Regions from separate parts of the Enterobacter sp. HK169 genome, predicted to be linked through region 1. Evidence: predicted binding sites of a transcription regulator. Region 1 holds the regulator's gene; each other region holds the start of a gene.
The links. Region 1 encodes PurR, which represses purine synthesis genes. Its sites were predicted from a motif close to CANGCAAACGTTTGCNTG; they were not measured.
Positions count from the first base shown of each region.

Region 2: the regulator PurR is predicted to act here: its motif matches at 6,578-6,595, upstream of gcvT (glycine cleavage system aminomethyltransferase GcvT).
Region 3: the regulator PurR is predicted to act here: its motif matches at 2,921-2,938, upstream of purH (bifunctional phosphoribosylaminoimidazolecarboxamide formyltransferase/IMP cyclohydrolase).
Region 4: the regulator PurR is predicted to act here: its motif matches at 1,876-1,893, upstream of tusA (sulfurtransferase TusA).

Region 1 covers NZ_CP017087.1:301,798-309,564, forward strand. Annotated here, with positions in the region: gene mdtK (MdtK family multidrug efflux MATE transporter) at 1-156, opposite strand, end outside; gene EnteroDNA1_RS01565 (riboflavin synthase subunit alpha) at 382-1,026, shown strand; gene cfa (cyclopropane fatty acyl phospholipid synthase) at 1,058-2,206, opposite strand; gene punC (purine nucleoside transporter PunC) at 2,505-3,704, opposite strand; gene punR (DNA-binding transcriptional activator PunR) at 3,819-4,730, shown strand; gene purR (HTH-type transcriptional repressor PurR) at 4,748-5,773, opposite strand; gene cydH (cytochrome bd-I oxidase subunit CydH) at 6,071-6,160, shown strand; gene EnteroDNA1_RS01595 (MFS transporter) at 6,325-7,491, shown strand; gene sodB (superoxide dismutase [Fe]) at 7,530-7,767, opposite strand, start outside.
Region 2 covers NZ_CP017087.1:2,153,956-2,161,722, reverse strand. Annotated here, with positions in the region: gene serA (phosphoglycerate dehydrogenase) at 1-491, shown strand, start outside; gene EnteroDNA1_RS10140 (5-formyltetrahydrofolate cyclo-ligase) at 599-1,195, opposite strand; RNA gene ssrS (6S RNA) at 1,220-1,403, opposite strand; gene zapA (cell division protein ZapA) at 1,445-1,774, opposite strand; gene EnteroDNA1_RS10125 (YecA/YgfB family protein) at 1,943-2,521, shown strand; gene pepP (Xaa-Pro aminopeptidase) at 2,553-3,866, shown strand; gene ubiH (2-octaprenyl-6-methoxyphenyl hydroxylase) at 3,863-5,041, shown strand; gene ubiI (FAD-dependent 2-octaprenylphenol hydroxylase) at 5,054-6,256, shown strand; gene gcvT (glycine cleavage system aminomethyltransferase GcvT) at 6,654-7,748, shown strand.
Region 3 covers NZ_CP017087.1:3,186,948-3,194,714, forward strand. Annotated here, with positions in the region: gene purD (phosphoribosylamine--glycine ligase) at 1-1,208, opposite strand, end outside; gene purH (bifunctional phosphoribosylaminoimidazolecarboxamide formyltransferase/IMP cyclohydrolase) at 1,224-2,813, opposite strand; rRNA gene EnteroDNA1_RS15130 (16S ribosomal RNA) at 3,375-4,916, shown strand; tRNA gene EnteroDNA1_RS15135 (tRNA-Glu) at 5,002-5,077, shown strand; rRNA gene EnteroDNA1_RS15140 (23S ribosomal RNA) at 5,262-7,767, shown strand, end outside.
Region 4 covers NZ_CP017087.1:2,611,603-2,619,369, reverse strand. Annotated here, with positions in the region: gene EnteroDNA1_RS12495 (MFS transporter) at 1-485, shown strand, start outside; gene EnteroDNA1_RS12490 (DcrB family lipoprotein) at 490-1,047, opposite strand; gene EnteroDNA1_RS12485 (7-cyano-7-deazaguanine/7-aminomethyl-7-deazaguanine transporter) at 1,120-1,785, opposite strand; gene tusA (sulfurtransferase TusA) at 1,953-2,195, shown strand; gene yhgN (NAAT family transporter YhgN) at 2,349-2,942, opposite strand; gene asd (aspartate-semialdehyde dehydrogenase) at 3,122-4,225, shown strand; gene glgB (1,4-alpha-glucan branching enzyme) at 4,475-6,661, shown strand; gene glgX (glycogen debranching protein GlgX) at 6,658-7,767, shown strand, end outside.

The DNA.
Region 1 (7,767 bases):
TGACGTGCCGATAGCAACGGCCGCCATATCGGTGGCGCTATAGCCACCTGCCATTACCGTATCCACAAATCCCATTGCGGTCTGGGCCACTTGCGCGACGATCACTGGGATAGCCAGTGCCAATAGCTGGCGCGCTTCATTCATGTACTTCTGCACGTGAACACCTTTATTTTGTTGTTATTTGAGAGACTAAAAAAGCCGCCGAAACGGGCAGCAAGAAGAAAATGCAGGGGGGTGCCAGCTATTGTAGCGGGCTTTAGCTATTTATCTAGTGAAAAAATCGCCAGAAAATGCGCTCCGCTGGCAACCTCTTTTTCCAACTGTTATTGTGGTGGGATTAAACGGTGTCACCACCGTCCGGAAAAAACAGGAGTTGTAAGCATGTTTACTGGTATTGTGCAGGGCACCGCCAAAGTGGTGTCCATTGATGAAAAACCTAATTTCCGTACTCATGTTGTTGAGCTGCCGGAATATATGCTTGAGGGCATTGAAACAGGCGCGTCGATTGCTCATAACGGCTGCTGCCTGACCGTTACCGAAATTAACGGCAACCAGATTAGCTTTGATTTAATGAAAGAGACGCTGCGCATCACCAACCTTGGCGAGCTGGCGGTGGGAGATACCGTTAACGTTGAGCGGGCGGCGAAGTTCAGCGATGAGATTGGCGGTCACCTGATGTCCGGTCACATCATGACCACCGCTGAAGTGGCAAAAATCGTGACCTCGGAAAATAACCGTCAAATCTGGTTTAAAATGCAGGATCCTTCATTAATGAAATACATCCTCTATAAAGGATTTATTGGCATTGACGGGATTAGCCTGACGGTGGGTGAAGTAACGCCAACGCGTTTTTGCGTGCATTTAATTCCTGAAACGCTGCAGCGCACCACGCTGGGCGCCAAAAAACTGGGGCATCGCGTGAATATTGAAATCGATCCGCAAACCCAGGCGGTGGTGGATACGGTTGAGCGCGTGCTGGCAGCAAAAGAAGCGGCAATAATAAAGACCACCGCAGAAGAAGAATAAAAAATAACCCCGGGCATCCGGGGTTATTTTTTTAGCGTGCGACACGTAATCCGTGTTCAATCCCACGGCTGAATACCACCTGCCAGAGCTGAATATCCCGTGCGCGAAACGCCCCCGCGCAGGCATTCAGATAATAGCTAAACATCCGCCTGAATCGTTCAGAATAGTTGTCCGCAATCTCAGGCCAGGTTTCCTGAAAACGCGCATGCCAGGCCATCAACGTGGTGTCGTAATCCGCGCCAAAGTTGTGCCAGTCTTCCATTACAAAATGGGATTCACTGGCGTTGGCAATCTGGCGGACTGACGGTAAACAGCCATTCGGAAAGATGTATTTGTTGATCCACGGGTCGACGTTATTGTCGGTTCGCTTAGAGCCGATGGTGTGCAGCAGGAAGATGCCGTCCGGTTTCAGATTCCGATCCACCACCTCAAAATAGGTAGCGTAGTTTTTTGGCCCGACGTGCTCGAACATGCCGACGGAAACGATCCGGTCAAACTGTTCGTTCAGATCACGGTAATCCTGCAGCCGGATATCCACATCGAGACCCTGGCAGCGTTCCCGCGCCATTTTTTGCTGTTCCGCTGAAATCGTGACGCCGACGACGCTGACGCCATAGTGCTTCGCCATAAAATACGCCAGCCCGCCCCAGCCGCAGCCGATATCCAGCACGCGCATTCCGGGCTGGAGCTGCAGCTTCTCGCTAATCAGACGCAGCTTGGCCTGCTGGGCCTCTTCAAGCGTCGACGCCTCTTTCCAGTAGGCGCAGGAGTACTGCATGAAAGGGTCCAGCATACGGCTGAACAGGTCGTTGCCAAGATCGTAGTGTTCTTTACCAACGATCCACGCGCGTTTTTTACTTTGCAGATTGAACAGTCGGGCAGAGGCGACGCGCAGGGTGTCTTTCAGATTGCGAGGGAGTTGATTTTCAAGACCGGCACGCAGCACGCTGGCGAAAAAGGTATCCAGACGTTCGCACTCCCACCAGCCGTCCATGTAGCTTTCTCCCAGGCCTAACGATCCCTCTCGCAGCACGCGTTTAAAAAAGTCGGGATGTTTAACCTGAGGATCGGATGGCGATGATCCATTGATAGTGATGCCTGCTCGACCTAACAGTTCACTGACGATCCGGGACCAGTTATCGTCCGGAACGCTGACTTCTTCTATACACGATGAACTCATAGCTTCTCCATCACCCTACTGTGATCAGAACCTTAAAACAGCGTAGACGCTTTTTTTGGTTTGTGAGAAATCTCACGGTAAATACCGCGAGGCTAATATCCGACGTAGAACAGAGGAAGGGAGATAACCCTTGCCGAAATGCCTTCCATGGTAAAACGGGAGCACTCCGGCTCCCGTTAACACTTAATATTTATCGTATTTAATCGAACCAAATTTAGTATAGGCCTCAAAATTTGGTGATTCAATAGAAAATTCTTAGCAACCTAATCACTGAAAATTAACATGATTTCTGGCGCAATCAGGCATGTGACGTTTCAACCTGAGCACTCTTTTCCTGCTCACGCTGCGCGGAGGCCTGCATGCGATAGCCCAACACCGCCATCGCAACGGTCACCAGCATCACGCTGGTAGTGGTCAGGAGCGGCGTGGCAATCAGCGCGGAGACCACCAGGCTTGCCAGGAAGCACAGCCCCAGCTGCAGGGTGTTCTGCAGCGCGGCGGCGCGGCCTGTTGCCTGCGGGAAGGGACGCAGCGCCTGCGCTACAACGATAGGGTAAATCGCCCCGTTCGCAACGGCCATCACGCAGAATGGGATCAAAATTTCGGCCAGACCGGCGCCAGGAATAAAGCCAACGGCCCAGGTCCCGATGACGCTCAGCGCATACAGCACCAGCAGCCACGGCAGCATCTGCTGACCTTCCCACTTTTGCAGCGCCGCGCGACAGCCGTACCCGCCCACCAGGAATGCGATGGTCTGCGGAACATAGCTCAGGCCGATGGCTGCCGGGCTGTAGCCCATATCGTGCAGAATGAACGGCGAGCCGGTGAGCCACGCGAAGAAGCTTGCCGAGCAGGCGGCATAGATCAGGACATTCCCGCGATACGCTTTGGCGCTGAGCAGGGAAGTGAAGGTAATCGGCTTCGCGTCTGCATGCGCTTCTTTTTTATGCGCGGGCTTAAGGGCGAACGCCGGCAGCATCAGGACCAGGGTAATGGCAAACAGCGTGGCGAAAATGGCCTGCCAGTCGAAATGAGCGAGGATCCAGCTGCCCAGCAGTGGGGCGAGGGCAGGTGAGAGACCTACCAGCGGCATAATGGTGGCGAAAATACGGTTTGTGCGGTTAGCCGGATAGTAGTCGGTGACCAGCGCCTGCCAGGTCACGGCCGCGGCACAGACGCCCACGGCCTGAATAAAACGCAGCACCAGCAGCCAGCTGGCATCGCGTACCCATAGCATCCCCAGGCAGCCCACGGCAAAAATGGCCAGGCCCAGCAACAGCACCGGCTTACGACCAAAGCGATCCGAGAGCGGTCCCCAGAGCAGCTGTGCGAAGGCAAAGCCGGCGAGGAATAAGCTCAGGCTGGCGCTGATGGCGGCAGCCGGCGTTTGTAAATCTTCCTGCATGGCGGCAAACGCCGGCAGGTACATATCGGTGGCCAAAAAGCCCAGCACGCTTAAGCCGCCGAGCCAGACTAAAAAACCGTTCCTGGGTTGCATTATTTTATTCTCCTGAGGAGGCAGGTATACATTGGCGCTGAGTGTAGGGAGTGCAAAGCTGCTTGTGAAACGCTAATATTTGGCTGGTGCATTCAAAAAATTTGCAGGCAGAAAATGTGGTCAGATTATTCTCTTGAAGTGGTCGATGCTGTTGCGCGTAACGGCAGCTTCAGCGGTGCGGCGCAGGAGCTGCACCGCGTCCCTTCGGCAATAAGCTACACGGTGCGCCAGCTGGAGGAGTGGCTGGCGGTTCCGCTGTTTGAACGGCGGCATCGTGATGTGGAATTAACGCCCGCAGGCGCGTGGTTTTTGAAGGAAGGGCGTTCTGTTATCAAAAAAATGCAGATCACCCGCGAACAGTGTCAGCAGATCGCTAACGGCTGGCGGGGACATCTTTCCATCGCGGTGGATAACATCGTTAAGCCGGAACGCACCCGGCAGATGATCGTCGATTTCTACCGTCATTTCTCTGACGTCGAGCTGCGGGTCTCGCAGGAGGTGTTTAACGGCGTCTGGGATGCACTGGCGGACGGCAGGGCAGAGATGGCGATTGGGGCTACGCAGGCGATCCCGGTCGGGGGACGTTACGCTTTTCGCGACATGGGGATGCTGAGCTGGAAATGCGTGGTGGCAAGCGATCATCCGCTGGCGTCGATGGAAGGGCCGCTCAGCGATGACACGCTGCGCAACTGGCCGTCGCTGGTGCTGGAGGATACGTCCCGTTCATTGCCCAAGCGTATCACCTGGCTTCTGGACAACCAGCGGCGGGTGGTGGCCCCTGACTGGGAATCGTCGGCGACGTGCCTCAGCGCCGGGCTGTGCGTCGCGATGGTGCCCGTTCATTTCGCGCGTCCGCGCATCGATACCGGAGAGTGGGTTGAGCTGACGCTGGAGAATCCGTTCCCGGATGCGGCCTGCTGCCTCACCTGGCAGCAAAATGACGTCTCGCCTGCGATGGCCTGGCTGCTGGATTATCTGGGAGACAGCGAAACGCTGAACCGGGAATGGTTACGGGAGCCAGCATAGCTGGCCCCGTAAAGCGATTAACGACGGTAGTCGCGGAACGGACCGTCCGCAACGGAACGGCGTTCGATAAGACGCGGGTGAACTTCAATAGACTGCGACTCTTCGCGCTTGTTGACGATCCTGTCCATCAGCATATTGAAGGCCGTTTCGCCCAGCGAATCTTTCGGCTGGTGAATGGTGGTCAGCGCCGGGGTGAAGAAACGCGCGTTACGCACGTTGTCATAGCCGATCACGGATATATCCTGCGGTACGCGCAGGCCCAGCTCGTCGGCAGCGCAGAGCGCGCCCATGGCCATGATGTCGCCCCCGCAGAACACGGCGGTCGGACGGTGCGGCTGGGAGACGATCTGCTGCATCGCGCGGTAGCCCGATTCCGGCTCAAAGTCGCCCTGCACAATCCAGTTTTCCGGCACGTTGATCAACGCTTCTTCCATCGCTTTCATAAAACCGGCCAGACGGCCCGCGCCGGTGTTGCGCTCCAGCGGACCGGGGATCACGCCAATCTCGCGGTGGCCGCGTTCGATCAGATAACGACCGGCCATATAGCCGCCTTCAAAGGCGTTATCGATAACGGAATCGGTAAAGTCTGCGCGCGCTTCGCCCCAGTCCATCACCACCATCGGAATATGGCGATACTCTTCCAGCATCGACAGCACGGATTCCGGGTACTCGGAACACATCACCAGCAGGCCATCAACGCGCTTTTGCGCCATCATCGACAGGTAGGCACGCTGTTTTTCAATGCTGTTCCACGCGTTGCCCAGAATCAGGGTATAGCCTTTCTGGAAGCAGTTCTTTTCGACCGCTTCAATGATCTCGGCAAAATAGGCCGCTTCACTGCTGGTCGCCAGCAATCCAATGGACTTGGTGTGATTAACCTTGAGGCTACGCGCAACCGCACTTGGCGAATAGTGCAGCTCTTTGATCGCTGCCCAGACGGCGTTGCGCGTCTCTTCCGCCACAAAGCGGGTTTTGTTAATTACATGTGATACGGTTGTAGTGGAAACGTTTGCGCGTTTTGCTACGTCTTTAATTGTTGCCATTAAATGTCACTCCAGACCATATCCTAAGCTCCTGAAAAACTTGAAGGTAAACGTTTGCCTTCTCTCACCCTTATCTCGCAATCTTGAATTGCGGCACGCCGGGAAAACGACACGGGACGTCAGGAGGGGGTCAATGGCCGGTACGCTAATAAATTTAGCGTGGAATTTTGTCCTATCTTGATGAAAAGGGGAAGAGGTAAAGTGGTTATCAGTATAAATCCAGGAAGATTTTTGACGTAATCTGTGCAAAAATGAGCAAGCTCACTTTTCGTGTGGGGATTAAAAGGAGAAAAATTGATGAGTTCCGATCTTAAGTTTTCGCTGTTCACCACCATTGTTGTGCTGGCTCTGATTGTTGCGGCCGGTCTGACGGCTGCGCTGCACTGATTTTACGCGGAGGGAGAGCCTTCTCCCTCCCAACTCCCCGGATTGTTACTTCTCTGGCAAAAATCTTTTGCCATTTTGTTAACTTCTCATTTTTTGTGATTGATGTCATGCTTTCTGCTTCTTTGTTCTGTGTCACCACATGACACGGCATCCGGAGTTGACGCATGAAAATCAATTTTCCCCTGCTGGCCCTGGCGATTGGCGCTTTTGGGATTGGCACCACTGAATTCTCCCCGATGGGGTTACTGCCTGTTATTGCCCGGGGCGTAGATGTCTCTATCCCTGCGGCAGGGATGTTAATCAGCGCCTACGCTATCGGCGTGATGGTCGGGGCGCCGCTGATGACGCTTCTTCTTTCACACCGCGCGCGCCGCAATGCGCTGATTTTCCTGATGGCGATTTTCACCCTGGGCAACGTGCTTTCGGCCATTTCGCCGGACTACACCACATTGATGCTGTCGCGCATTCTGACCAGCCTTAACCACGGCGCGTTCTTTGGGCTGGGATCGGTTGTGGCTGCCAGCGTGGTGCCAAAACACAAGCAGGCGAGCGCCGTGGCAACCATGTTTATGGGGCTGACGATTGCCAATATCGGCGGGGTGCCTGCGGCAACCTGGCTGGGAGAAGCGATCGGCTGGCGTATGTCTTTCCTGGCGACGGCCGGGCTGGGCGTGATTGCGATGGTGGCGCTGTTCTTCTCCCTGCCGAAAGGCAATGCCGGAGAACGTCCGGAAGTGCGTAAAGAGCTGGCGGTGCTGATGCGCCCGCAGGTGCTCTCCGCGTTGCTCACCACCGTGCTGGGGGCAGGGGCGATGTTTACCCTCTACACCTATATTTCACCGGTACTGCACGATATCACCCACGCAACGCCTCTCTTCGTTACCGCGATGCTGGTGCTGATTGGCGTGGGCTTCTCGATCGGCAACTATCTGGGCGGGAAATTTGCCGACCGTTCCGTGAGCGGGACGCTGAAGGGCTTCTTAACCCTGCTGATCGTCATCATGGTTGCCATTCCGTGGCTGGCGCGTAATGAGTTCGGGGCCGCGATTGCGATGGTCGTCTGGGGAGCCGCCACTTTCGCCGTGGTGCCGCCGCTGCAGATGCGCGTGATGCGTGTGGCGCACGAGGCGCCGGGACTTTCATCTTCCGTGAATATCGGTGCGTTTAACCTGGGTAATGCCCTGGGCGCGGCGGCCGGTGGGGCCGTGATTTCAGGCGGTCTGGGGTACAGCTTTGTGCCGGTGATGGGGGCGATTATTGCCGCGCTCGGCCTGCTGCTGGTGATAATGTCGGGTCGTAAACAGCCTGAAGCAGCCTGCGCTGCGGAATAAACCAAAAACGCAGAAGGGCGTACCCTTCTGCGTGTCTCTTACGCGGCGAAGTTCTTCGCGACAAAGTCCCAGTTAACCAGTGCCCAGAAGTGCTCCAGGTAGTTCGGGCGCGCGTTGCGGTAATCAATGTAGTAAGCGTGTTCCCACACGTCCACGGTCATCAGCGGCTTAGCGCTGGTGGTCAGCGGGGTGCCCGCGTTTGAAGTGGACACGATAGCCAGTTTGCCATCCGCCTCTTTAACCAGCCACGTCCAGCCAGAACCGAAGTTCTTGATG
Region 2 (7,767 bases), 1.9 Mb from region 1:
CCCTGGCGGATGCGCTGAAGCGTAAGCACCTGGCGGGCGCGGCCATCGACGTCTTCCCGACGGAGCCAGCGACCAACAGCGATCCGTTTACCTCTCCGCTGTGCGAATTCGACAACGTGATCCTGACGCCGCACATCGGCGGCTCTACCCAGGAAGCGCAGGAGAATATCGGCCTGGAAGTAGCGGGTAAGCTGAGCAAATATTCCGACAACGGTTCTACGCTCTCTGCCGTGAACTTCCCGGAAGTGTCTCTGCCGCTGCACGGTGGTCGTCGTCTGCTCCACATCCACGAGAACCGTCCTGGCGTGCTGACCGCCATCAACCAGATCTTTGCAGAGCAGGGCGTCAACATTGCCGCGCAGTATCTGCAAACGAACTCGCAGATGGGCTACGTGGTCATTGATATCGAAGCGGATGACGATGTTGCTGAGAAAGCGCTGCAGAGCATGAAGGCGATTCAAGGGACGATTCGCGCGCGTCTGCTGTACTGATGGTGCGAGATAAATGCAAAACGGTAACGATAGTTACCGTTTTTTATGTTTTCACCCTCTCCCTGTGGGAGAGGGCTGGGGTGAGGGCATCACGCCGCACGTTTGATTCACCACTCCCACAACTTTGATGGCGTCACTACCGCCGGCAACGGCACATCCCATTTCTCCACCGGCAACGCCTCTACGCCCTGACAATCATGCGCATAACCCACCGGCTGCAACCCGTACTGCTGCCAGTTTTGCAGCGTCCGGTCGTAAAAACCGCCGCCCATCCCTAAACGCTGGCCCTGTTCATCAAACGCCACCAGCGGCGTGATCAGCACATCCAGCTGTGACAGCGGGAGCACGTCGCGCACGTCGAGTTTCGGCTCGGTGATTTTCAGGCGATTCACCACCAGCTCGCTGTGGGGGTGATAGTGCAGAAACAGCAAATTACCTTCGCTGAACGGGTGCAGCACCGGCAGATAGACCTTCTTCCCGGCGCGCCAGAGCTGCTCTATCAGCGGTTGGGTATCCAGCTCTCCATCAAATGACAGAAACAGCGCAACGGTGTGCGCCATCACTACAGGGGGATACGCCATCATACGGGCGGCGGCCTGCTGGGCAAAATGCGCTTGCTGATCGGCGGTTAACGCACGGCGGCGCTGACGAATTAACTGACGGATGTCCTGGCGTGAAGCAGAAACTTCAGGGAATTGGGTCATGGTAGTCGGTAGAAGAAAAGAGAGGGAATCTCCGAGATGCCGCCGCAGGCTGTAACCCTTGAACCCTTGGTTCAAGGTGAATGTGTCGTCATAGTTTTAAGGCTTCTCGGACGGACCGAGCATGCTCACCAACCATGGAGCGCCACATTCTTGTGGTATGAAATATCGGCTCAGGGGACTGGCCCGCTTGCGAACATCTCAGAGAAATTTTGTCTTCACAGTTACTCTACCATAGTCAACTGAGAAGTGTTATTCAAACTTTGGTCCCGGTCTTTCGGGATTGCGACCTTGATCAAGCAATGCCTGTTCTATGGTCTGCTGGAGCATTTTAATGCGCTGCTCCATGCTTGCCGCGTAGTCGCGGGTCTTTGCTTTTTCCTGAGCCAGTTCATAGCTGATGTTCAACGCGGCGATGAAAACCAGCTGCTCAGTATTTGTGACTCTAGTGCGTTCTTTTAGATCTTGCAACCGCTGATTCAAATCGTCCGCTGCCTGATTCAAAGCATCCCTTTGTTCAGGCGGACAATTCACTCGCAGTGAACGGCCAAAAATCTGGAGATCGACGGGTTGTGCAGACATGCCACCTTCCTGCTGATTGACTGCGCTGCCTTCGCTTATTGCCCCGGGGGCTGCGAAGGGGCGACACTATAGCTACCCTGATGTGAAGATACAAGCCCTTTTCTGGTATCACCAGGGTCCAAAGTGGTAGCATATCATGAAACTTCCCCCCTTTGATGACGAATGCTCATGTCTATACAGAACGAAATGCCTGGTTACAAGGATTTAAACCAGTTACTGAACCAGCAGGGAGTTGGTTTAACCCCTGCCGAAATGCACGGTCTGATCAGTGGCATGCTGTGCGGCGGAAACAGCGACAGCTCATGGCAGCCGCTGATCCACGACCTCACGAATGAAGGGCTGGCGTTTGGTCACGAGCTGGCGGAAGCGCTGCGTAAAATGCACGCCGCAACCAGCGATTCGCTGGAAGACGATGGCTTCCTTTTTCAGCTTTATCTGCCTGAAGGCGACGACGTCAGCGTGTTCGATCGCGCCGATGCGCTGGCCGGCTGGGTAAACCACTATCTGCTGGGGCTCGGCGTGACGCAGCCTAAACTGGATAAAGTGACCGGCGAAGCGGGTGAAGCGATCGACGACCTGCGTAACATCGCCCAGCTCGGTTACGATGAAGACGAAGACCAGGAAGAGCTGGAAATGTCTCTTGAAGAGATTATCGAGTACGTGCGCGTGGCGGCACTGCTGTGCCACGATAACTTCACGCGCTCTCAGCCGACCGCGCCGGAAGTCCGCAAGCCAACCTTACATTAAGAAAAATAACGCACAGGAGGGTGTCATGGTTATCTCGAGTCAAGAGTATTCGCGCCGCCGTCAGGCGCTGCTGGCAACAATGCAGCCGGGCAGCGCCGCGCTGATTTTTGCTGCGCCCGAAGTCACGCGCAGCGCCGACAGCGAATACCCCTATCGCCAGAGCAGCGATTTCTGGTACTTCACCGGCTTTAACGAGCCGGAAGCGGTGCTGGTGCTGATTAAGAGCAATGACACCCACAACCACAGCGTGATTTTCAACCGCGTGCGCGATCTGACGGCCGAAATCTGGTTTGGCCGCCGCCTGGGCCAGGAGGCCGCACCGACGAAGCTGGGCGTTGACCGCGCGCTGGCGTTTAGCGAAATCAACCAGCAGCTCTATCAGCTGCTTAACGGCCTCGACGTGCTCTATCACGCGCAGGGTGAATATGCCTACGCCGATGAGATTGTTTTCACCGCGCTGGATAAGCTGCGCAAAGGCTCGCGGCAGAACCTGTCCGCGCCGGCCACGCTGACGGACTGGCGTCCGGTGGTGCATGAAATGCGCCTGTTCAAGTCTGAAGAAGAGCTGAATTTGATGCGTCGAGCGGGCGAAATCAGCGCCCTGGCGCACACCCGCGCCATGGAAAAGTGCCGTCCCGGGATGTTCGAATACCAGCTGGAGGGCGAAATACATCACGAATTTAACCGCCACGGCGCGCGTTATCCCTCCTACAACACCATTGTTGGCGGCGGAGAAAACGGCTGCATTCTGCACTACACCGAAAACGAAAGCGCGCTGCGCGACGGCGATCTGGTCCTGATTGACGCCGGTTGCGAATACCAGGGCTACGCGGGAGACATCACCCGTACTTTCCCGGTGAACGGTAAATTCTCACCGGCACAGCGCGCCATTTACGACATCGTTCTCGAGTCGCTTGAGACGGCGCTCAGGCTGTATCGTCCCGGTACCTCCATGCAGGAAGTGACCGGCGAAGTGGTGCGCATCATGATTACCGGCCTGGTCAGGCTCGGGATCCTGAAAGGGGAGGTCGACACCCTGATCGCTGATAATGCGCATCGACCGTATTTCATGCACGGCCTGAGCCACTGGCTGGGGCTGGATGTGCATGACGTTGGCGCGTACGGCACCGACCGTTCGCGCGTGCTGGAGCCGGGCATGGTGTTAACCGTGGAGCCAGGCCTGTATATCGCGCCGGATGCCGACGTGCCTGAGGAGTACCGCGGGATTGGCATTCGTATTGAAGATGACATCGTCATTACCGAAACCGGTAACGAAAACCTGACCGCGAGCGTCGTGAAAAACGCTGACGATATCGAGGCGCTGATGGCAGCGGCACGCGCATGAGCGTGATTATCGTTGGCGGCGGCATGACCGGGGCCACGCTGGCGCTGGCCATTTCGCATTTGACGAAGGGGCAGCTTGCGGTGCACCTGGTGGAAGCCATCGCGCCGCAGGCAAAGAATCATCCCGGTTTTGATTCCCGCGCTATTGCCCTGGCGCAGGGTACCTGCCAGCAGCTGTCCCGCATTGGCATCTGGCAGGCCATCGCCGATTGCGCGACGGCAATTAAAACCGTTCACGTAAGCGATCGAGGCCATGCTGGCTTTGTCACGCTGGACGCGCAGGATTACCGCATTGACGCGCTGGGTCAGGTTGTTGAACTCCACGACGTCGGATTGCGTCTGTTCCGTCTGCTCCAGGATGCGCCGGGCGTCACGCTGCATTGTCCGGCGCGCGTGGCCGGCGTGAGCCGCAGTGAGGCGTCGGTCAGCGTGACGCTGGAAAACGGCACCGTGCTTGAAGGCCAGCTTCTGGTCGCCGCGGACGGCTCGCGTTCGGCGCTCGGCACGCAGTGTGGCGTCGAGTGGCGTCAGCAGCCCTACGGGCAGGTTGCGGTCATTGCGAACGTCTCTACCGCAGCAGAACACCACGGCAGGGCGTTTGAACGCTTTACGCAGCATGGCCCGCTGGCGATGCTGCCGATGTCGGACGGGCGCTGTTCGCTTGTCTGGTGTCATCCGCAGGATAAGGCTGAAGAGGTTAAAGCCTGGTCCGATGAACGTTTTTGTACCGAGCTGCAAAAAGCCTTTGGCTGGCGGCTGGGGCGTATTACCCATGCTGGCCAGCGGGCGGTCTACCCGCTTTCCCTGACGACAGCGTCTCAGTCCATCTCCCATCGTCTGGCGCTTGTCGGTAATGCCGCGCAGACGCTGCACCCCATCGCTGGGCAGGGGTTCAACCTTGGCCTGCGTGATGTCATGAGCCTGGCGGAAACCCTTGCTCAGGCATGGGGTGAGCAAAAAGACTGTGGCGCATACCCGGTGCTCAGCCATTACCAGAAGCGCCGCCAGGTGGATAAAGAGGCGACGATTGGCGTCACCGACGGCTTAGTCCATCTCTTTGCCAATCGCTGGGCGCCGCTGGTTGCAGGCCGCAACCTCGGGCTGATGGCGATGGAATTATTCATTCCGGCACGTGACGTGCTGGCGCAGCGGACTCTTGGTTGGGTCGCGCGTTAAGGAGTTATCACCGTGCAAAATGTTGATGTTGCCATCGTTGGCGGCGGTATGGTCGGACTGGCTCTGGCCTGTGGTTTACAGGGCAGCGGCCTGCGCGTGGCGGTGCTGGAGCAAAAGCAGCCTCAGCCCGTTGCGCCAGATGCCCCGCCGGAACTCCGCGTCTCGGCGATCAATGCCGCCAGCGAGAAATTGCTGACGCACCTTGGCGTCTGGGCAGATATTGTGGCGCAGCGCGCCAGCTGCTACCACGGCATGGAAGTGTGGGATAAAGACAGCTTTGGTCATATTGCTTTTGATGATGAAAGCATGGGCTACAGCCATCTGGGTCATATCGTCGAAAACGCGGTGATCCACCACGCGCTGTGGCAGAAAGCGCAGCAGTGCAGCGACGTGACGCTGATTGCGCCTGCGCAGATCCAGCAGGTGGCGTGGGGTGAAAACGAGGCGTTTATCACCTTACAGAGCGGCGACATGCTGACCGCGCGTCTGGTGGTCGGTGCTGACGGTGCGAACTCCTGGCTGCGGAATAAAGCCGATATCCCGCTGACCTTTTGGGACTATCGTCATCACGCTCTGGTTGCCACGATCCGTACCGAGGAGCCGCACGGCGGCATGGCGCGGCAGATTTTCCACAACGACGGCATTCTGGCGTTCCTGCCGCTTGCCGATCCGCACCTGTGCTCGATTGTCTGGTCCCTGGTGCCTGAAAAAGCCCAGCTGATGGAGGAGGCGACGCCGGATGCCTTTAACCAGGCGCTGTGCATGGCGTTTGATAACCGCCTTGGCTTGTGCACCCTTGAAAGCGAGCGGCAGGTGTTCCCGTTAACCGGCCGCTACGCGCGTCAGTTTGCGGCGCACCGTCTGGCGCTGGTGGGGGATGCGGCGCATACCATTCATCCGCTGGCCGGGCAGGGCGTTAACCTTGGCTTTATGGACGCGGCGGAGCTGGTTGAGGAACTGCGTCGCCTGCACCGCGAAGGCAAAGATATCGGCCAGCATCTCTACCTGCGTCGCTACGAGCGCAGCCGTAAGCACAGTGCGGCGATGATGCTGGCGGGCATGCAGGGCTTCCGCGAGCTGTTTGCCGGCGCAAATCCGGCGAAAAAATTGCTGCGCGATATTGGTCTTAAACTGGCCGATACGCTTCCTGGCGTCAAACCTCAACTCCTCCGTCAGGCGATGGGTCTTAACGACCTGCCGGACTGGCTACGTTAATTTAGACCCCTGTCACACTTTATTTTCCCGGCCTCTGCGCCGGGGAAATTCCCTCGTTTGAAATATTCTAATTTCACGTCATTTTTCGCATTAGAAAATCTAATCTACGGGATTTTATGTTACGGAAATTCGGCCCGTTTTTCCGCATGAAATATCACCATGTGCTAAATCCTGTTAGATTATTGTTAATTTTGTGCGGGGTTAATCGCATTTTTCCAGTGAATAACTCTGTAGGCTTTTTAGCGTTTTTTGGTCATAAGCTAATGTGATGACCCGTTTTACCTTATGGTTAACCGCCGGTTTCGGTGGTAAGTTCGGGTAAAAGAGAACGTTTGCGTCGGCGCCAGGTGACGGGGCCGATACCGGGTTTCACGGTGAATTTTTCAACGAGGACAAGATGGCTCAACAGACTCCTTTGTACGAACAACACGTGTTATGCGGCGCCCGCATGGTGGACTTCCATGGCTGGATGATGCCGCTGCACTACGGCTCGCAGATTGATGAGCACCACGCGGTGCGCACCGATGCCGGTATGTTCGACGTGTCCCACATGACGATTGTCGATCTGCGCGGTAGCCGCACCCGGGAGTTTTTGCGTTATCTGCTGGCAAATGACGTTGCCAAACTGAAGACGCCGGGTAAAGCGCTCTATACCGGCATGCTGAACGCCTCGGGCGGCGTGATTGATGATCTTATCGTCTACTACTTCACTGAAGATTTCTTCCGCCTCGTTGTCAACTCCGCCACCCGTGAAAAAGACCTCTCCTGGATCACCCAACACGCCGAACCTTATGCCATCGACATCACCGTCCGTGACGATCTGTCGCTGATCGCCGTACAGGGGCCGAACGCGCAGGCGAAAGCCGCATCTCTGTTTAACGACGAGCAGCGCAAAGCAACCGAAGGCATGAAGCCGTTCTTCGGCGTGCAGGCGGGCGATCTGTTTATCGCCACCACCGGCTACACCGGTGAAGCGGGCTACGAAATTGCGATGCCGAACGAGAAGGCCGCTGATTTCTGGCGCGCGCTGGTGGAAGCGGGCGTGAAGCCTGCGGGTCTGGGCGCGCGCGATACTCTGCGTCTGGAAGCGGGGATGAACCTCTACGGTCAGGAGATGGATGAAGGCGTCTCTCCGCTGGCCGCCAACATGGGCTGGACCATCGCATGGGAACCGGCTGACCGTGACTTTATTGGCCGCGAAGCGCTGGAGATGCAGCGCGAGAAGGGTACTGAACAGCTGGTGGGTCTGGTGATGACCGAGAAGGGCGTGCTGCGCGGTGAACTGCCGGTGCGCTTTACCGATGCTGACGGCAATCCTCGCGAAGGCGTGATCACCAGCGGTACCTTCTCCCCGACGCTGGGCTACAGTATTGCACTGGCACGCGTGCCGGCGGGCATTGGCGAAACGGCGGTGGTGCAAATCCGCAACCGCGAAATGCCGGTCAACGTGACCAAACCGATTTTTGTTCGCGCCGGTAAGCCGGTCGCCTAATCATTTTTATCAGGAGAAC
Region 3 (7,767 bases), 1.7 Mb from region 1:
GCATAGGCGCGTTTCTGCGCTTCTGCCACGGTATGGCCCAGCGCGGTTGCACACAGCACGCGTCCGCCGTTGGTGAGGACGCGATCGTCGTCAGCCAGCTTCGTACCCGCATGGAACACCTTCGCACCGTCAATCTCTTCCAGCGGCAGGCCGTGGATTTCATCCCCGGTGTTGTAGTTGCCCGGATAACCGCCTGCAGCAATCACCACGCCCAGAGACGCACGCTCGTCCCACTCTGAGGTTTTCTCGTCGAGCTTGCCTTCGCAGGCTGCCAGACACAGTTCCACCAGATCGGATTTCATGCGCAGCATGATGGGCTGCGTTTCCGGATCGCCAAAGCGGCAGTTGAATTCGATGACCTTAGGGTTACCCTGCTTGTCGATCATCAGACCCGCATAGAGGAAACCGGTGTAGGTGTTGCCTTCCGCCGCCATCCCTTTCACGGTTGGCCAGATGACGCGATCCATGGTGCGCTGGTGGACTTCGTCAGTCACTACCGGAGCGGGGGAGTAAGCGCCCATTCCGCCAGTATTCGGGCCGGTATCGCCATTGCCCACGCGCTTGTGATCCTGGCTGGTGGCCATCGGCAGAACGTGCTCGCCGTCGACCATCACGATAAAGCTGGCCTCTTCACCGTCGAGGAACTCTTCGATCACGATGCGGTGGCCCGCATCGCCAAAGGCGTTGCCCGCCAGCATATCCTGAACCGCGGCTTCGGCTTCTTCGAGGGTCATCGCGACGATAACGCCTTTACCAGCGGCCAGACCGTCGGCCTTGATAACAATCGGCGCACCTTTTTCACGCAGGTAGGCCAGGGCTGGCTCCACTTCGGTGAAGTTCTGATATTCCGCCGTCGGGATGTTATGACGCGCGAGGAAATCTTTGGTGAAGGCTTTGGAGCCTTCCAGCTGCGCGGCGCCTTCCGTAGGCCCGAAGATTGTCAGGCCCGCCGCGCGGAAGGCATCGACGACGCCAATCACCAGCGGCGCTTCCGGGCCGACGATGGTCAGATCGATTTTCTCGCTCTGGGCAAAGCTCAGCAGCGCCGGGATATCGGTCACGCCGATAGCCACGTTTTGCAGCGCGGGTTCCAGCGCGGTACCGGCGTTGCCCGGTGCTACGAAAACTGTTTTCACCAGCGGAGACTGCGCCGCTTTCCACGCCAGAGCGTGCTCGCGTCCGCCGTTACCAATCACTAATACTTTCATTTTCTGCTCCGGGAATTAATGGCGGAAGTGGCGCATGTCGGTGAAGATCATTGCAATGCCATGTTCGTCGGCAGCGGCAATCACTTCGTCGTCGCGAATTGAGCCGCCAGGCTGGATCACACAGGTGATGCCCACTGCAGCCGCCGCGTCGATACCGTCACGGAACGGGAAGAAGGCGTCAGAAGCCATGGCGGAGCCTTTTACTTCCAGACCTTCATCGCCTGCTTTAATGCCCGCGATTTTCGCGGAGTAAACGCGGCTCATCTGGCCTGCGCCTATCCCGATAGTCATGTTTTCTTTGGCGTAGACGATGGCGTTGGATTTGACGAACTTCGCGACCTTCCAGCAGAACAGCGCGTCACGCAGTTCCTGTTCGGTAGGCTGGCGTTTCGTTACCACGCGCATGTCGGCTTCTGTCACCATACCCAGATCGCGGTCCTGAACCAGCAGGCCGCCGTTCACGCGCTTGAAGTCCAGGCCCGGCACGCGTTCTGCCCACTGGCCGCAAACCAGCACGCGCACGTTCTGTTTTGCCGCGGTGATTTTCAGCGCTTCTTCGGAGGCCGATGGCGCGATGATCACTTCAACAAACTGGCGGGAGATGATGGCCTGCGCGGTTTCAGCATCCAGCTCGCGGTTGAAGGCGATAATGCCGCCGAACGCGGAGGTCGGGTCGGTTTTGTACGCGCGATCGTAGGCATCCAGAATAGAGGTGCTCACGGCAACGCCGCATGGGTTCGCGTGCTTAACGATAACGCAGGCCGGCTCGCTGAACTCTTTCACGCATTCCAGCGCGGCGTCGGTGTCAGCAATGTTGTTATAGGATAGCGCTTTGCCCTGAACCTGCTGAGCGGTCGCAACAGAGGCTTCTTTAACCTCTTCTTCTATATAGAAGGCTGCCTGCTGGTGGCTGTTCTCGCCGTAACGCATATCCTGCTTCTTAATGAAGTTCAGGTTCAGGGTGCGCGGGAAGCGGCCAGAAGGATCTTTACTTTCACCGTGGTAAGCAGGCACCAGGCTACCGAAGTAGTTGGCGATCATGCTGTCGTACGCCGCGGTGTGCTCGAAGGCTTTGATGGCGAGGTCGAAACGCGTTTCCAGAGTCAGTGACCCTTCGTTGGCGTCCATCTCGTTAATAATGGTTTCGTAATCGCTGCTCTTTACGACGATGGCCACATCTTTATGGTTCTTGGCCGCGGAGCGCACCATGGTTGGGCCGCCGATATCAATATTCTCTACGGCATCTTCCAGAGAACAGCCTTCGCGAGCAACGGTCTGGGCAAACGGGTAGAGGTTAACGACAACCATGTCGATTGGCGCGATGTCATGCTGTTCCATAATGGCGTCGTCCTGACCGCGACGGCCAAGAATACCGCCGTGCACTTTCGGATGCAGGGTTTTGACGCGTCCATCCATCATTTCCGGGAAACCGGTGTAATCGGACACTTCGGTTACCGGCAGACCTTTATCTGCTAACAGGCGAGCGGTACCGCCTGTAGAAAGCAGCTCCACACCGCGTGCGGAAAGTGCCTGAGCGAATTCGACGATACCGGCTTTATCAGAAACACTGAGCAGAGCGCGGCGGACTGGACGACGTTGTTGCATGGTAAATCCCCTGGATTTCACGATTACAGAGAGCGTTAGATGAATTTTCCTGCGAAAAACTCATCTAACACACCTGACGGGGCATCCTTATTAAGCGCGAGCATTTTAACGAAAACGTTTGCGCAACGCTCGCACATTTTCACTTTTTCGTATCATTGTGGATAAGTCTGTGTGTAAAAAGGTATAAGGCGGGGTTTTGCTGTGGAATGCAGCAGTCAGTCATTTTTCTGACATTTAGCGGTTGCGGCCAGCCGAGAACTCCCTATAATGCGCCTCCATCGACACGGCGGATGTGAATCACTTCACACAACAAGCGGTTCGGTTGAAGAGAAAAATTCTGAAATAACGGGTTGACTCTGAAAGAGGAAAGCGTAATATACGCCACCTCGCAACGGTGAGCGAAAGCCGCGTTGCAACTGCTCTTTAACAATTTATCAGACAATCTGTGTGGGCACTCAAAGTGACATGGATTCTTAATGTCTTCGGACAATAAATGAATACCAAGTCTCTGAGTGAACATACGTAATTCATTACGAAGTTTAATTCACGAGCATCAAACTTAAATTGAAGAGTTTGATCATGGCTCAGATTGAACGCTGGCGGCAGGCCTAACACATGCAAGTCGAGCGGCAGCGGAAAGTAGCTTGCTACTTTGCCGGCGAGCGGCGGACGGGTGAGTAATGTCTGGGAAACTGCCTGATGGAGGGGGATAACTACTGGAAACGGTAGCTAATACCGCATAACGTCGCAAGACCAAAGAGGGGGACCTTCGGGCCTCTTGCCATCAGATGTGCCCAGATGGGATTAGCTAGTAGGTGGGGTAACGGCTCACCTAGGCGACGATCCCTAGCTGGTCTGAGAGGATGACCAGCCACACTGGAACTGAGACACGGTCCAGACTCCTACGGGAGGCAGCAGTGGGGAATATTGCACAATGGGCGCAAGCCTGATGCAGCCATGCCGCGTGTATGAAGAAGGCCTTCGGGTTGTAAAGTACTTTCAGCGGGGAGGAAGGTGTTGAGGTTAATAACCTCAGCAATTGACGTTACCCGCAGAAGAAGCACCGGCTAACTCCGTGCCAGCAGCCGCGGTAATACGGAGGGTGCAAGCGTTAATCGGAATTACTGGGCGTAAAGCGCACGCAGGCGGTCTGTCAAGTCGGATGTGAAATCCCCGGGCTCAACCTGGGAACTGCATTCGAAACTGGCAGGCTAGAGTCTTGTAGAGGGGGGTAGAATTCCAGGTGTAGCGGTGAAATGCGTAGAGATCTGGAGGAATACCGGTGGCGAAGGCGGCCCCCTGGACAAAGACTGACGCTCAGGTGCGAAAGCGTGGGGAGCAAACAGGATTAGATACCCTGGTAGTCCACGCCGTAAACGATGTCGACTTGGAGGTTGTGCCCTTGAGGCGTGGCTTCCGGAGCTAACGCGTTAAGTCGACCGCCTGGGGAGTACGGCCGCAAGGTTAAAACTCAAATGAATTGACGGGGGCCCGCACAAGCGGTGGAGCATGTGGTTTAATTCGATGCAACGCGAAGAACCTTACCTACTCTTGACATCCAGAGAACTTTCCAGAGATGGATTGGTGCCTTCGGGAACTCTGAGACAGGTGCTGCATGGCTGTCGTCAGCTCGTGTTGTGAAATGTTGGGTTAAGTCCCGCAACGAGCGCAACCCTTATCCTTTGTTGCCAGCGGTTAGGCCGGGAACTCAAAGGAGACTGCCAGTGATAAACTGGAGGAAGGTGGGGATGACGTCAAGTCATCATGGCCCTTACGAGTAGGGCTACACACGTGCTACAATGGCGCATACAAAGAGAAGCGACCTCGCGAGAGCAAGCGGACCTCATAAAGTGCGTCGTAGTCCGGATTGGAGTCTGCAACTCGACTCCATGAAGTCGGAATCGCTAGTAATCGTAGATCAGAATGCTACGGTGAATACGTTCCCGGGCCTTGTACACACCGCCCGTCACACCATGGGAGTGGGTTGCAAAAGAAGTAGGTAGCTTAACCTTCGGGAGGGCGCTTACCACTTTGTGATTCATGACTGGGGTGAAGTCGTAACAAGGTAACCGTAGGGGAACCTGCGGTTGGATCACCTCCTTACCTTAAAGAACCTGCCTTTGTAGTGTCCACACAGATTGTCTGATGAAAAGTAAATAGCAAGGCGTCTTGCGATTGAGACTTACACGTCCCCTTCGTCTAGAGGCCCAGGACACCGCCCTTTCACGGCGGTAACAGGGGTTCGAATCCCCTAGGGGACGCCACTTGCTGGTTCGTGAGTGAAAGTCACCTGCCGTCATATCTCAAAACTCATCTTCGGGTGACGTTTGAGATATTTGCTCTTTAAAAATCTGGATCAAGCTGAAAATTGAAACGACACATCTTAATTGGTGTGTTCGAGTCTCTCAAATTTTCGCAATCATGAAGTGAAACATCTTCGGGTTGTGAGGTTAAGCGACTAAGCGTACACGGTGGATGCCCTGGCAGTCAGAGGCGATGAAGGACGTGCTAATCTGCGAAAAGCGCCGGCGAGGTGATATGAACCTTTGACCCGGCGATGTCCGAATGGGGAAACCCAGTGCAATTCGTTGCACTATCGTTAACTGAATACATAGGTTAACGAGGCGAACCGGGGGAACTGAAACATCTAAGTACCCCGAGGAAAAGAAATCAACCGAGATTCCCCCAGTAGCGGCGAGCGAACGGGGAGCAGCCCAGAGTCTGAATCAGCTTGTGTGTTAGTGGAAGCGTCTGGAAAGTCGCACGGTACAGGGTGACAGTCCCGTACACGAAAGCACACAGGTTGTGAACTCGAAGAGTAGGGCGGGACACGTGGTATCCTGTCTGAATATGGGGGGACCATCCTCCAAGGCTAAATACTCCTGACTGACCGATAGTGAACCAGTACCGTGAGGGAAAGGCGAAAAGAACCCCGGCGAGGGGAGTGAAAAAGAACCTGAAACCGTGTACGTACAAGCAGTGGGAGCACCTTCGTGGTGTGACTGCGTACCTTTTGTATAATGGGTCAGCGACTTATATTCTGTAGCAAGGTTAACCGTATAGGGGAGCCGAAGGGAAACCGAGTCTTAACTGGGCGTTAAGTTGCAGGGTATAGACCCGAAACCCGGTGATCTAGCCATGGGCAGGTTGAAGGTTGGGTAACACTAACTGGAGGACCGAACCGACTAATGTTGAAAAATTAGCGGATGACTTGTGGCTGGGGGTGAAAGGCCAATCAAACCGGGAGATAGCTGGTTCTCCCCGAAAGCTATTTAGGTAGCGCCTCGTGAACTCATCTTCGGGGGTAGAGCACTGTTTCGGCTAGGGGGCCATCCCGGCTTACCAACCCGATGCAAACTACGAATACCGAAGAATGTTATCACGGGAGACACACGGCGGGTGCTAACGTCCGTCGTGAAGAGGGAAACAACCCAGACCGCCAGCTAAGGTCCCAAAGTCATGGTTAAGTGGGAAACGATGTGGGAAGGCACAGACAGCCAGGATGTTGGCTTAGAAGCAGCCATCATTTAAAGAAAGCGTAATAGCTCACTGGTCGAGTCGGCCTGCGCGGAAGATGTAACGGGGCTAAACCATGCACCGAAGCTGCGGCAGCGACGCTTATGCGTTGTTGGGTAGGGGAGCGTTCTGTAAGCCGTTGAAGGTGTGCTGTGAGGCATGCTGGAGGTATCAGAAGTGCGAATGCTGACATAAGTAACGATAAAGCGGGTGAAAAGCCCGCTCGCCGGAAGACCAAGGGTTCCTGTCCAACGTTAATCGGGGCAGGGTGAGTCGACCCCTAAGGCGAGGCCGAAAGGCGTAGTCGATGGGAAACAGGTTAATATTCCTGTACTTGGTGTTACTGCGAAGGGGGGACGGAGAAGGCTATGTTAGCCGGGCGACGGTTGTCCCGGTTTAAGCATGTAGGCGGAGGTTCCAGGTAAATCCGGTACCTTATTAACGCTGAGGTGTGATGACGAGGCACTACGGTGCTGAAGTAACAAATGCCCTGCTTCCAGGAAAAGCCTCTAAGCATCAGGTAACATCAAATCGTACCCCAAACCGACACAGGTGGTCAGGTAGAGAATACCAAGGCGCTTGAGAGAACTCGGGTGAAGGAACTAGGCAAAATGGTGCCGTAACTTCGGGAGAAGGCACGCTGATATGTAGGTGAAGCCCCTGCGGGTGGAGCTGAAATCAGTCGAAGATACCAGCTGGCTGCAACTGTTTATTAAAAACACAGCACTGTGCAAACACGAAAGTGGACGTATACGGTGTGACGCCTGCCCGGTGCCGGAAGGTTAATTGATGGGGTTAGCGGCAACGCGAAGCTCTTGATCGAAGCCCCGGTAAACGGCGGCCGTAACTATAACGGTCCTAAGGTAGCGAAATTCCTTGTCGGGTAAGTTCCGACCTGCACGAATGGCGTAATGATGGCCAGGCTGTCTCCACCCGAGACTCAGTGAAATTGAACTCGCTGTGAAGATGCAGTGTACCCGCGGCAAGACGGAAAGACCCCGTGAACCTTTACTATAGCTTGACACTGAACACTGGTCCTTGATGTGTAGGATAGGTGGGAGGCTTTGAAGCGTGGACGCCAGTCTGCGTGGAGCCGACCTTGAAATACCACCCTTTAATGGCTGGTGTTCTAACGTAGACCCGTAATCCGGGTTGCGGACAGTGTCTGGTGGGTAGTTTGACTGGGGCGGTCTCCTCCCAAAGAGTAACGGAGGAGCACGAAGGTTAGCTAATCCTGGTCGGACATCAGGAGGTTAGTGCAATGGCATAAGCTAGCTTGACTGCGAGAGTGACGGCTCGAGCAGGTGCGAAAGCAGGTCATAGTGATCCGGTGGTTCTGAATGGAAGGGCCATCGCTCAACGGATAAAAGGTACTCCGGGGATAACAGGCTGATACCGCCCAAGAGTTCATATCGACGGCGGTGTTTGGCACCTCGAT
Region 4 (7,767 bases), 2.2 Mb from region 1:
ACGACGCCAAAGGCTGGGACGGCGCAGCCTTTGCGTTAACCCTGTTTAGCTGTGCGTTTGTTGGCGCCCGCCTGCTTTTCCCTAACGGCATCAACCGCCTTGGCGGGCTGAATGTGGCGATGATCTGCTTTGCGATAGAGATTGTCGGGCTGCTGCTGACCGGAATTGCGATGGTGCCCTGGGTCGCGAAAGTGGGTGTGTTCCTCGCGGGGGCAGGCTTTTCCCTAGTCTTCCCGGCGCTGGGCGTGGTGGCGGTAAAAGCCGTGCCGCAGCAGAATCAGGGGGCGGCGCTGGCGACCTATACGGTATTTATGGATATGTCTTTAGGCATTACCGGCCCGCTGGCGGGGCTGGTGATGGCCTGGGCAGGGGTTCCGGTGATCTATCTTGCCGCGGCGGGTCTGGTGGTGATTGCGCTGCTGCTGACGTGGCGGCTAAAAAAATGGCCCCCGGTGCAGGCACCGGAGGCCACGTCATCGTCGTGAAGCGTTACTGGATCACGATGGTGTTAATGATGTTTTCAGCAGCCGTCTGCGCTTTCTGCTGATCTTCGGCTGGCAGGGTGATCTGCATGGTCAGCAGTTTGTTATCAACCTTGCCAAGCACCACAGAAGAGTAGGCGGTCTGGCCTTTTGCAGAGATGATGCTGTCGAGCTGTTGCAGCGTGTGGCCTTTCAGCTCGATGGATTTATTGGTCACGACCTGCAGCTGCGGATCGCGGCCGCGCTGCTGATCTTCCAGACGTTTGGACAGGACGGCCAGGTCTTCGCTGGTGTCGTCGCCCACAATCACAATGACCGCTTTTTGCCCGGTTGCGTCGGAGTAAACGTGCATGTTGTTCGCCTGGGTGCCCAGCTTGCCGCTCTGATCGGTCATATCGGCTGGCAGAGAGAAGCTGAGTTTGCCATCCATCAGATTCACCGGCTGGCCGGTCGCGTTGCTCTCTGCGGATGCGCCCTGAGCAGGCGTTTTCGTGTCGCTGTTATCACAGGCTGCAAGACCCACAACCAGCAGGCCAATCCCGACATATTTAACCAGATTGCGCATTGACTTCTTCCTTTCGATAAACGGCCATAACGGCTCATTCGCTCATCTTATCACAACTGATAAAGCGAACCCTTAACCAGCCTGCAATGCCGTGATTTCAGATTTATCTGCCAGTCTTTTCAGCAGCATATTGAGCAGCACGCCGTACATCGGCAGGAAGAAAACAATGCTGATGAGGACCTTGAAGCAGTAGTCCACCAGCGCGATTTCCATCCAGTGTTCGGCCATGAACGCATCCGGGCTGCGCCAGAAGGCGATGAAGAAGAAGGCCAGCGTATCGCTCACGTTACCAAACAGCGTGGAGGCGGTTGGCGCCATCCACCAGCGATGATTCTGACGCAGACGGTTGAATACATGCACGTCGAGGATCTGCCCCAGCGCGTAGGCCATAAAGCTTGCCGCGGCGATACGGGCAACAAACAGGTTGAAGTGGGTTAACGCCTCAAAGCCCTGCCAGCTTCCCATATAAAATAGTGACGAAACCACGTACGAGATGAAGAGCGCCGGGAGCATGACCGAAAAAATAATACGGCGAGCCAGCGGTGCGCCAAAGATACGCACGGTCAAATCCGTCGCGAGGAAAATAAACGGGAAGCTGAATGCGCCCCAGGTGGTATGAAAACCAAAGATGGAGATCGGGAGCTGCACCAGATAGTTGCTGGAGGTGATCACCAGCAAATGGAAAAGCGAAAGCCAGAACAACGCTTTTACGCGCTGTGATTCAGAAAACGACGTCATATTGTGACCTTTTTATACGTTGGGGTGAGGGAACCCAATAAAAACCGCAGCATGATACTGCTTTGTCAGGACATTGCAATGGTTAGTTTTTACGCAATCGTTAACCTGGTTTGCATTGATCGCAACCGGGCGTAAACTACAGCCGTTTTTACCAGACCGAGAAGACCATGACCGACCTGTTTTCCAGCCCAGACCACACTCTTGATGCCCAGGGCCTTCGCTGCCCGGAACCGGTAATGATGGTACGCAAAACCGTGCGCAACATGCAGACCGGTGAAACGCTGTTGATTATTGCCGACGACCCGGCCACGACCCGCGATATTCCCGGTTTTTGTACCTTTATGGAGCATGAGCTGGTGGCACAGCAGACCGAAGCGCTGCCGTACCGGTATTTGATTCGTAAGGGGTAGATGGGCTGGCGTTGCTGTAGGTCGGGTAAGGCGAAGCCGCCACCCGACGAATATGTGTCCTCTGCGGCCTGATGCCCTCGCCCCGGCCCTCTCCCACGGGGAGAGGGTGCAAACACTAAAAACGGCAATCTTTGATTGCCGTTTTGCGTTTGCCTAGCCTTTCATCCACGCGCGGATCCCGTCCAGGAACATCTGCGTTGCCATCATCACCAGAATCAGCCCCATCAGGCGCTCCAGTGCGTTCACTCCTTTCTCACCCAGCAGGCGCAGGAACAGCGACGACTGCAGCAGGATGATAAACGTCCCGCCCCAGGCGATCAGCAGGGCAATCACCAGATGGCTCATCTGGTTCGGATACTGATGCGACAGCAGCATCAGCGTGGCCAGAATGGTCGGCCCGGCGACGAGTGGAATCGCCAGCGGCACGATAAACGGCTCTTCACCCGCAGGCAGGCCGCTGCTGCTGCCTTCCGCGCTCGGGAAAATCATCTTAATGGCAATCAGGAACAGGATAATCCCGCCGGAAATCGAAACGGTTTCGGCGCGCAGGTTCAGGAACGCGAGAATTTTTTCACCGGCAAACAGGAAGATAAACATCACCAGCAGGGCGATGAGCAGCTCGCGGATCATGATCGCCCGGCGGCGCTTCGGCTCGGTGTGCTTCAGCACCGACATGAAGATAGGCAGGTTTCCCAGTGGATCCATAATCAGGATCAATAAAACCGCCGCGGAAATGATTTCACTCATCTTTAAATTATCCCTGATACTTAGTAGTGTTATTCCGATGATTAGCGCTTTTTCTGATTGCCGGGCAATCATCGATTAATTTCGCTTGCGACTTTGGCAGCATTTTGTAATGTGAAGCATATCCCAGTTCAATACTGGCTTGCACAATCAGCACACACCCTCAGCAGGAAAAAAATGCTATGAAAAACGTTGGTTTTATCGGCTGGCGCGGTATGGTCGGCTCTGTACTCATGCAACGCATGGTTGAAGAGCGCGATTTCGACGCTATCCGCCCGGTCTTCTTCTCCACTTCCCAGCTCGGCCAGGCTGCTCCGTCCTTTGGTGGTACCACAGGCACGTTGCAGGATGCTTACGATCTGGAAGCGCTGAAGGCACTCGACATTATTGTGACGTGCCAGGGCGGCGATTATACCAACGAAATCTATCCAAAGCTGCGTGAAAGCGGCTGGCAGGGCTACTGGATTGACGCGGCCTCTTCGCTGCGTATGAAAGACGATGCCATCATCATTCTCGACCCGGTGAACCAGGGCGTCATCACCGACGGCCTGAACAACGGCGTGAAAACCTTTGTCGGCGGTAACTGCACCGTCAGCCTGATGCTGATGTCCCTCGGCGGCCTGTTCGCGCAGGAGCTGGTGGAGTGGGTCTCCGTGGCGACCTACCAGGCCGCGTCCGGCGGCGGCGCGCGTCATATGCGCGAGCTGCTGACCCAGATGGGCCAGCTGCACCACAGCGTCGCGACCGAGCTGGCAAACCCGGCGTCCGCGATCCTCGATATAGAACGTAAGGTCACTCAGCTGACCCGCAGCGGCGAGCTGCCGGTGGACAACTTCGGCGTACCGCTGGCCGGTGGTCTGATCCCATGGATCGACAAACAGCTGGATAACGGCCAGACCCGCGAAGAGTGGAAGGGCCAGGCTGAGACCAATAAAATCCTCGCGACCGCGAACACCATTCCGGTTGACGGTCTGTGCGTGCGTATCGGCGCGCTGCGCTGCCACAGCCAGGCCTTCACCATTAAACTGAAAAAAGATGTGTCTATTCCGACCGTGGAAGAGCTGCTGGCCGCGCACAACCCGTGGGCGAAAGTGGTGCCAAACGATCGCGATATCACCATGCGCGAGCTGACCCCGGCTGCCGTTACCGGCACGCTGACCACGCCGGTTGGCCGTCTGCGCAAGCTGAACATGGGGCCGGAGTACCTCTCCGCGTTCACCGTCGGCGACCAGCTCCTGTGGGGCGCCGCCGAGCCGCTGCGCCGCATGCTGCGCCAGCTGGCGTAATAATTTGTTAACTACCGGGGGTGATTTTCACCCCTTTTTTTTGCGTACTACATGGAGTAACACGCGTATGTCTTATTTTTTATCAGGAGTCATCTAGAGCGTTGGCTATGCTTTAAGGAAGAGTCATTTCTTACCTGAGGTTCGAACGGAGCAGAATGGATGCACATTTTTGTGCTGTCCCGTTCAGGTCACATTAAAAGTCGTCCCGGAGCGCTTAAAAAGGACGACATAAAAAACAGGATGAATACCATGTCCGATCGTGTGGATAGAGACGTGATTAATGCGCTTATTGCGGGTCATTTTGCTGACCCCTTTTCTGTGCTTGGGATGCATCAAACTGAGGATGGCCTTGAAGTTCGGGCACTGTTACCGGATGCCACAGAAGTCTGGGTGATTGAGCCCAAAACCGGCCGCAAGGTCGGTAATCTTGAATGCCTCGATTCCCGTGGCTTCTTCTCGGGCGTAATGCCCCGCCGTAAAAATCCTTTTCGCTATCAGCTCGCCGTTCTCTGGCACGGTCAGCAAAACCTGATTGACGATCCTTACAGCTTTGGCCCTCTGCTTAAAGAGATGGATGCCTGGCTGCTCTCCGAAGGAACGCATCTTCGCCCTTATGAAACCCTGGGTGCCCATGCCGATACCATGGACGGCATTACCGGCACGCGATTCTCCGTGTGGGCGCCTAACGCCCAGCGCGTCTCCGTTGTCGGCCAGTTCAACTATTGGGACGGTCGCCGCCATCCGATGCGCCTGCGCCGGGAAAGCGGCATCTGGGAGCTGTTTATCCCTGGAGCGCACCCCGGGCAGCTTTATAAATTCGAGATGATCGACGCCAACGGCAAGCTGCGCATTAAAGCTGACCCGTATGCCTTCGAAGCGCAGATGCGCCCGGATACCGCGTCGCTGATTTGCGGCCTGCCGGAGAAGGTCGTCCAGACGGAGGAGCGCAAACAGGCCAACCGCTTTGATGCGCCGATCTCCGTCTATGAGGTACACCTTGGCTCCTGGCGTCGCCATACCGATAACAACTTCTGGCTGAGCTACCGTGAGCTTGCCGACCAGCTGGTGCCCTACGCCAAATGGATGGGCTTTACCCACCTTGAGCTGCTGCCGGTTAACGAGCACCCGTTCGACGGCAGCTGGGGCTATCAGCCTACCGGGCTGTATGCGCCAACGCGCCGCTTCGGCACGCGCGATGACTTCCGCTATTTCATTGATGCCGCGCACGCCGCCGGGCTGAACGTCATCCTCGACTGGGTGCCGGGACATTTCCCTGCGGATGATTTCGCGCTGGCAGAGTTTGACGGCACGAAGCTGTACGAGCACAGCGACCCGCGCGAAGGCTATCACCAGGACTGGAACACGCTGATCTATAACTACGGTCGCCGTGAGGTCGCAAACTATCTGGTCGGGAATGCCCTGTACTGGATCGAGCGGTTTGGCATTGACGCCCTGCGCGTCGATGCGGTGGCGTCGATGATCTACCGCGACTACAGCCGCAAAGAGGGCGAGTGGATCCCGAACGAGTTTGGCGGCCGTGAAAACCTGGAAGCGATTGAATTCCTGCGCAATACAAACCGCATTATCGGCGAACAGGTGGACGGTGCCGTGACCATGGCGGAAGAGTCGACCGACTTTGCGGGCGTCTCCCGTCCGCCGTCATCAGGCGGCCTGGGGTTCTGGTATAAGTGGAACCTGGGCTGGATGCACGACACGCTCGACTACATGAAGCTGGATCCGGTTCACCGTAAGTATCATCACGATAAGCTGACGTTCGGGATGCTCTACAACTACACCGAAAACTTCATGCTGCCGCTGTCGCACGATGAAGTGGTGCACGGCAAAAAATCCATTCTCGACCGCATGCCGGGCGACGCGTGGCAGAAGTTTGCCAACCTGCGCGCCTACTACGGCTGGATGTTTGCCTTCCCGGGCAAGAAACTGCTGTTTATGGGCAATGAGTTCGCCCAGGGACGCGAGTGGAACCACGACGCCAGTCTCGACTGGCACCTGCTGGAAGGCGGCGACAACTGGCACCACGGGGTGCAGCGTCTGGTGCGCGACCTGAACCTGACCTACCGCCACCACAAAGCGCTGCACGAGCTCGACTTCGATCCGTACGGCTTTGAGTGGCTGGTGGTGGACGACCACGAGCGCTCGGTGTTTGTCTTTGTGCGTCGTGACAAAGCGGGTAACGAGATCATCGTCGCCAGCAACTTCACGCCGGTGCCGCGCGAACACTACCGCTTCGGCATTAACCAGCCGGGCAAATGGCGCGAGATCCTGAATACCGACTCGATGCACTATCACGGCAGCAACGCCGGTAACGGCGGGCTGGTACAGAGCGACGCCATCGAAAGCCACGGGCGACCCAACTCCCTGAGCCTGACGCTGCCGCCGCTTGGCACCATCTGGCTGATGCGGGAGGGCGAATGACGCAGCTTACGGCAGGTAAACCCGAACCGCTCGGCGCGCGTTTTGACGGAAAGGGTGTCAATTTCACCCTCTTTTCCGCTCACGCTGAGCGGGTAGAACTGTGCGTGTTTGATGGGGAAGGTAACGAGCACCGTTACGATTTACCCGCGCGCACGGGGGATACCTGGCACGGCTACCTGGCCGGAGGACGGCCAGGCATACACTATGGCTTTCGCGTACACGGTCCGTGGGATCCGGCGCAGGGCCACTGGTTTAATCCGGCGAAGCTGTTGATTGATCCGTGCGCGCACCGCGTGGACGGCGAATTTAAAGACGACCCGCTGTTCCACGTGGGCTACGGCGAGCCCGACCACCGCGACAGCGCGCCCGTCGCGCCAAAAAGCGTGGTGGTAAACGATCTTTATGACTGGGAAGACGATGCCCCGCCGCAGACGCCGTGGGGCAATACCGTTATTTATGAAGCCCACGTCAGAGGGCTGACGTACCTGCACCCGTCGATCCCCAAAGAGATGCGCGGCACCTATAAGGCGCTCGGGCATCCCACCATGATTGCCTACCTGAAACACCTCGGCATCACCGCGCTGGAACTGTTACCCGTGGCCCATTTCGCCAGCGAGCCGCGCCTGCAGCGGCTGGGGCTAAGCAACTACTGGGGCTACAACCCGCTGGCGATGTTCGCGCTTGAGCCACGCTATGCCGCCCATCCGGAAACGGCGCGGGACGAGTTTCGCGATGCGGTGAAGGCGCTCCATACGGCGGGCATTGAGGTCATTCTGGACGTCGTGCTCAACCACAGTGCCGAAAGCGATCTCGACGGTCCGACGCTCTCCATGCGCGGAATTGATAACCGTAGCTATTATTGGATCAGGCAGGATGGCGATTATGAGAACTGGACCGGCTGCGGTAACACGCTCAACCTCAGCCATCCGGCGGTCACGCATTTTGCTTATGAATGCCTGAAATACTGGGTGGAGACGTTCCACGTCGACGGTTTTCGTTTCGATCTGGCACCCGTGATGGGGCGCACGCCAGCGTTCAGCCAGCAGGCGCCGCTGTTTGAGGCGATAAAAAACTGTCCGGTGCTCTCGCAGGTGAAGCTCATTGCC